Regions from separate parts of the Agarivorans sp. 1_MG-2023 genome, predicted to be linked through region 1. Evidence: predicted binding sites of a transcription regulator. Region 1 holds the regulator's gene; the other holds the start of a gene.
The links. Region 1 encodes MetJ, which represses methionine synthesis genes. Its sites were predicted from a motif close to TAGACGTCTAGACGTCTA; they were not measured.

Region 1 (3,422 bases):
CTAATAGGCGAGCAGACCAGCGCTCACCAAACGACAAAACCTCATTGGTATTAAAGGTGTCTAACTCTCCCTCTAAAATACTGGCAATGTAACGGTGCTCAGTGTCTAAGGCTTGAACGAGCGATTGCGCGGTAAGCTTGCTAAGCAACTCATTGGCTAACTTACCCTGAAACTCAATCAACGCTTGTAGCGCTTCAGCAGTGGCGTCGTCAGCTTGCTGAGCCAATTCAATAATGTTGATTAAGCGATTGGTGGTTTTACCTGCGGCAGATACCACAATCAAATCTTGGGCTTGCGAATGCTGGGCAACAATATTGGCTACGCGTTTAAAACATCCTGCGTCAGCCAAGCTGCTACCACCAAATTTGTGAACATGTCTATTTACCGACACCGAATACCTCTCTACAACTTTTAGCCCGCTTAAAGCGAGGCAAAGGCCTGTTGTAAGTCATTAACTAAATCTTGGGCGTCTTCTAAACCCACCGATACCCGTAATAGCTGGTTAGAAATTCCCGCTTCCGCTAAGGCTTCAGCCGACATCGCGGCGTGAGTCATGGTAGCAGGGTGAGCAATTAGACTCTCTACCCCACCTAAAGATTCCGCCAAAGAGAACAATTGTAGGTTTTTAAGAAACTTAACCATTTGGCTTTCTTCAAGTTCCAGCTCAAAACTCAACATAGCACCAAAACCGCGTTGCTGACTTTGCGCCAGCGCATGCCCTGGGTGCTCTGGTAATCCAGGATAATAGATGTTGCCCACAACCCCTTGCTGCTGCAAACAAGCCACAATGGCTTGAGCATTTTCTTGATGCACATTCATTCTGGCTTTTAGTGTGCGCAAACCACGCAAAGTAAGGTAAGAATCAAAGGCCGAACCAGTTAACCCTAAACAGTTAGCCCACCATGCCAGTTGCTCAGCAAGTTCTTCGGTGGCCGCAACCACCATACCCGCCACTACGTCAGAATGGCCATTAATATATTTAGTGGCCGAATGCACCACAATGTCGGCACCTAATAAAATCGGGGTCTGCAAAGCCGGTGAAAGGAAGGTGTTATCCACTACCACTAAAGCACCAGCGGCATGTGCTTGTTCGGCAATAGTTTTAATATCAACAATGCGTAATAGTGGATTACTGGGGGTTTCTAACCACACTATTTTAGGCTTTTTAGCCAATAACTCGGTCAATAGTGTTTGGTCATTTTGATCAACAAAAGCCACATCAAAGGCATTTTTCTTAGCAAGACTGTCGAATAAACGGTAACTGCCGCCGTAACAATCATGAGGTGCTACCAACAAATCACCGGGCTCAAGCAAAGCGGTAACCAAATTAACTGCCGACATTCCGGTGTTAGTAATCACCGCACCCGCGCCATGCTCTAAGTTGGCGATAGCCTCAGCCAAAATATGACGGGTTGGATTACCAGAGCGGCTGTAATCAAACTGACGCTTCTGATTAAAATCAGCAAAGCTATAATTGCTAGACAAATAAATAGGCGGCACTACTGCGCCGTGTTGGCTGTCACTTTCTATACCGCTGCGCACTGCTATAGTGGCAGCTTGAAGATCTTTTAAAGACATTTGCTGATCTACTCCCTCAATTCATCCTGCCACTTTACCACCAGCAAAAAAGACGTCAACACTTCTAGACGTCTAAATGTCTTTGCTGTTGGATTGCTAAGTCGCATTTCCCCCGTTACAATAGGGTCTCTTTGGTTTGGTGTGTATTGTAGTATGTCGACAGAATGGAACGGTGAGTGGATCAGCCCTTACGCTGAACACGGTAAAAAAAGCGAACAAGTTAAAAAAATCACAGTATCAATTCCGCTTAAGGTATTAAAGATACTCACTGACGAGCGTACCCGCAGACAAATTAATAACCTGCGCCACGCCACCAATAGCGAACTACTTTGCGAGGCTTTCCTTCATGCCTATACGGGTCAACCGTTGCCTGATGACGCCGACTTACAAAAAGATAAGCCGGACCCGGCCTTAGAAAAAGCGGCGCAAGCCGAGATAGATAAAGAAGATTAATATTTTTAGGAAGCCGCTCATTGAGCGGTTTTTTTCTTTGTTTATATTCTCAACCCTGACACTTTAACGTTTCTCTCATCCTAAATAGACCCAAACTTGTTGCTTCTCACTAAAAATAGCTCCCTGATAACAAGGAGTATTAACAAGTAAACTGCGATAACAAACCACCGCCTTAATCTAAGTCATTTGCTTAATTAAAACTGCAATCAAACTTGAGCCTTATCGGTCTGTACTCAGGCACTTATCTTTATTTAAGGAAAAAGAATGACCTCTTCATCTCAAACTCCATTAGCAAAAAGCCTTTCTATTGGCTTATTCTGCTTAAGGTTAAGTATTGGCTTGGTGTTCACCATGTGGGCACTTGATAAAGTATTGGTTCCAGAACACGCGATAAAAGTATTCTCTGGTTTCTACGGTTTGAATTTATCCAGTAACGTACTTATTGGTTTAGGGCTTGCGCAATTGGCGTTCATTGCTGCCTTTGTATTGGGTTTATGGAGAAACGTTACCTATTTAGCCATATTAGTACTGCATGCCGCCTCTACATTCTCTTCTTTCGCGAAGTATTTAGACCCATTCAACAATCTACTATTTTTCGCTGCATGGCCAATGCTCGCCGCCTGTCTAGCGCTTTACTTGTTGCGTGATTATGATACTTGGACATTAGCTAAAGCCAACAATCACAACTTAAGTAACCCAACTTGAGTTGATGCCAGCAACGGATAATTTCAGGCACCAATAGAAAGTGTTCAACCAACCTTATGGTGCATGCATGTTCATAAACAAAAAAGCCTGCTTAGTGCAGGCTTTTTATTGCTTGTTAAGGCTTAGCTTTCACGAACAATTGGGTGGTGGAAGCAACGGAATGAACCGCCCTGCCAGTTAATCGCATCAAAAGGTACTTCAATTACTTGGTGACCTTTAGCTCGCACTTCAGTAGAAATATGCTTCAGACTATCAGGCATCATTACTGTTTGGTCATTAATGACCAAGGCATTGGCCGCTAAATGTAACTTAGCATCTTCTGCACTAACGTTAATAAAATCCCAACCTTTAAGTACATCAGGGATACCATCTAAAAACGCATCTTTCACTATCATCGCTAGGCCTGGGCGCAAAGTACACAATACACAGTCTAAGTGAACAAACTTGCTATCTAGCTTAACTTCAATTACCTCATACTCTTCACCGAGGTAGCGCTGCAACCACTCAATGCCCGCGGTATTGCTCGCGTTGCCACTGTTACCCACAAGAATGGTTTTTCCCAATACAAAGGTATCGCCACCTTCTAAGAAAGGTCCTGGGCCGAAACCATTGTCATCAACAATAATCGGTGACTCTGGCATTGATACAATTTTTGCATTGCTGTTGTTTAGTCGCTCACCTAAGGT
Region 2 (3,422 bases), on a different contig from region 1:
AGCAAGTACTCACGATGAATATCAGCAATAATTTTTGGCTGTGTTAGCACCAACATATCGTTGTTGCCTTTTACATCGGTATGCCAGTCTGCAAAGCTCTCTCCGCGGTAGTCAGCCTCTTCAAATTTGTAAGACTGAATCATGGTTCCCATGCCGCCATCGATGATCATGATGCGTTGAGAGAGTTGCTTTTCTAGTTGTAGCCTTGCTGACACGGGAACTTCCTATTTCTTTCGCTGGTATTTCGACTCGGCAGTGTAGCACACTGCCTAATGGGGCTTATCTGCGATAAAGTTATATGAAATTATTTCAAGATATTATCAGATTTGGGTTTAAGCTCGGCTAAGTCGTAAGGCGTGATTTGGTAAACACAGTAGTTAAGCCAGTTGTTATACAAAAGGTGTCCATGACTACGCCAAGTGGCACATGGCGCGGCAGAGCAATCGTCATGCGTGTAGTAGTTTTCGGGCAATTGCGGATTCAAGCCTTCTTGAGAATCACGCTGATACTCGTTGTGCAAAGTATCTGCTGCGTACTCTGGATGACCAGTAATAAATACTTGGCGAAAATCTTCGCTGGCAAATAAGTAGCTACCCGCTTCAGGGTTATCGGCCAGTACCTTCAAGTCGGTTTCTTCGGTAATTAGGTTTGAATCAAAATGCGCGAAGCGTGATAGTGGCGCGAGAAAAGCGTCATCAAAACCACGAACCAAGGGATTATGCTTGTGCTTGGTTTGATGCCAATACACCCCAGACAACTTGGTATCTCTAGTTTGTTTGTTCAAACCATATAAATGATACAACGCCGCCTGCGCCGCCCAACATAAGTACAAGGTTGAAGTGACGTGGGTTGTGGCCCAATCAATAATTTCTTTAACTTGATCCCAGTAATACACTTCTTCGAAGGGTACTTGCCCTAAAGGAGCACCAGTAATAATCAGTCCGTCGAAGTTACGCTCGCGCAGTTTGTCAAAATCACGATAAAACTTATCGATGTGATCTTTGGGAGTGTTTTTAGACACGCGATGATCGATACGTAATAGCTTTACATTCACCTGCAAGGGAGAGTTAGAGAGCAGCCTGAGGATTTGGTTTTCAGTCTCAATTTTCTTAGGCATCAAATTAAGAAGTACTACCTCGAGCGGACGGATATCCTGATGGGCTGCACGGCTCTCTGGCATAACAAAAATATTTTCGTTACGCAGGACTTCAGCAGCGGGTAACTGGTCAGGAATACAAATTGGCATAAGAGGCTCCAAGCTAACAACAAGACATGTATGTCTAGACATCTAGATACCTATTTTAAATAGTTCCTCGTGTATGTCTAGAACTTGTTAAAAGCTGCTGATTTTGTGCCAATAATTATTCATAATGCTCCCTGATGAAAAAAAGTTGTAAGGGCACATGGCTGAGTTAAAGCTTAATGTAGAACGATTACAAACAGGTGTGTTTGTTAAGCTTCCGGTAAAATGGGGCGAGCACCCGTTTATGTTCACCAGCTTCAAAATAAAAAGCCAAGATCAGATTGATGTAATCAAGAATCTGGGATTGAAGCATGTCATTGTGGTACCTGAAAAAAGCGATACGCCACCTTTGCCGGCGAACCAAGAACAAGACGACGAAAAAAAGGATGACGCTAAGGCTTTAGAGAAAGCCGCCAAAGCACTCTGGGAAGAAAAACGCGCGCGTATTGAAGAGTTAAAGAATTACCGCCGTAACCTACAAAAGGTTGAGAAAGAGTTTGATCGCTCAATGGCGCAAGTTCGCGCGGTGATGAGCAAACTGAAAAGCCGCCCACTTAACGCCGTTGATGACGCTACAACCCTAATTAACAACCTAGCCGATGACTTACTCTCTGGCGAGGGTGTGGTGCTGCACTTAATGAACGACAGCAAAGATGCCGACAGCTTTTACTATCACAGTTTAAATGTGTCTATCCTTGCCATGATGCTAGCCAAAGCTGCTGGATTTTCTGAGCGTGATATAAAAATCTTAGGCTTGGCCGGCTTGTTTCACGATGTAGGGAAAATGAAAATCCCCGATAAAGTGCTGCGCAAACCGGGTAAGTTAACCGCTCAAGAAGCCAACTTATTAAAGATGCACACTAAGTACGGGGCTGATTTTCTTAAGTTATCAGAAACGATACCCGCAAAGGTAAAAGTGATTGCGGCGCAACACCACGAGTATTTAGATGGCAGCGGTTACCCTCAGAAGTTAAAAGGCGACAGCATCGACCGCTTAGCCCAGCTCATTGCAGTTGTAAATGAGTATGACAGCTTATGCCACCCAAGAGACCCACGCTTAACCCGGATTCCTTTTACGGTTATTTCCTACCTTTATAAACAACGTAAAGCGCAGCTCAATGCTGCTGACTTAGGCATACTTATACGTTTGTTGGGTATCTATCCGCCAGGCAGTGTTGTGCAGCTTAGTTCAGGGCAGATTGGCTTGGTGATGTCGGTAAACTCGGAACGTTTGCTGTTCCCTGCTGTACAAGTTTATGACCCCAATATCCCGCGTACTGAAGCACCAATTATTGATTTAGAAGCGGCAGGCTTAACCATTGAGAAAGCCCTTAAGCCCAGCGCCTTACCCGATGCTGTATTTGAGTACTTGAATCCGCGGGCGCGCATCTCTTATTACTTCGATCACAACAAACGTTTGTAACGGGCTAATTACTCCGCCGTTGTAAAATCTTACTAGACAAATTCAAGACAAAAAAAAGCCGGACCTAAGTCCGGCTTTTTATACTTGGTGTCTGAGTTTACTCAGCCGCTTCTTCAGCAACTTCTTCAACTTCAGGACGGTCCAATAATTCAATGAATGCCATAGGAGCATTATCGCCAGCACGGAAACCACATTTTAAAATGCGAGTGTAACCGCCTGCACGTTCTTTGAATCGAGGGCCGATTTCAGCAAATAGCTTACCAACAACTTCTGCATCGCGAGTACGAGCAAAAGCTAGACGACGGTTAGCTACACTGTCATTTTTAGCCAATGTAATTAATGGCTCAACAACACGACGAAGCTCTTTGGCTTTAGGCAATGTTGTCTTGATAACTTCATGGCGAACCAATGAACTGGCCATATTCCGGAACATAGCCTGACGATGGCTACTATTTCGGTTCAATTGACGACCACTCTGACGATGGCGCATGACCTTATCCTTCTATATTAAGACGTTAAAACCAGTGACTACTTATCAGCAATGCTAGCTGGCGGCCAGTTTTCTAGGCGCATACCTAGAGACAAACCACGTGACGCTAATACATCTTTGATTTCTGTAAGCGACTTTTTACCTAAGTTAGGTGTTTTAAGTAGCTCAACTTCGGTACGTTGTACCAAGTCACCAATGTAATGAATCGCTTCTGCCTTCAAACAGTTAGCAGAGCGTACTGTCAACTCTAGATCATCGACAGGACG

Region 2: metA (homoserine O-succinyltransferase) is a predicted target of MetJ. The motif match lies at 1,274-1,291, and genes of this name have one in related genera.

The regions. Positions count from the first base shown of each region.
Region 1 is NZ_JAUOSJ010000016.1:12,288-15,709, forward strand. It holds gene metL (bifunctional aspartate kinase/homoserine dehydrogenase II) at 1-391, opposite strand, end outside; gene metB (cystathionine gamma-synthase) at 421-1,578, opposite strand; gene metJ (met regulon transcriptional regulator MetJ) at 1,732-2,031, shown strand; gene Q4592_RS19115 (hypothetical protein) at 2,296-2,736, shown strand; gene Q4592_RS19120 (dimethylarginine dimethylaminohydrolase family protein) at 2,859-3,422, opposite strand, start outside.
Region 2 is NZ_JAUOSJ010000014.1:128,774-132,195, forward strand. It holds gene metH (methionine synthase) at 1-215, opposite strand, end outside; gene metA (homoserine O-succinyltransferase) at 305-1,246, opposite strand; gene Q4592_RS18430 (HD-GYP domain-containing protein) at 1,404-2,666, shown strand; gene rplQ (50S ribosomal protein L17) at 2,764-3,156, opposite strand; gene rpoA (DNA-directed RNA polymerase subunit alpha) at 3,195-3,422, opposite strand, start outside.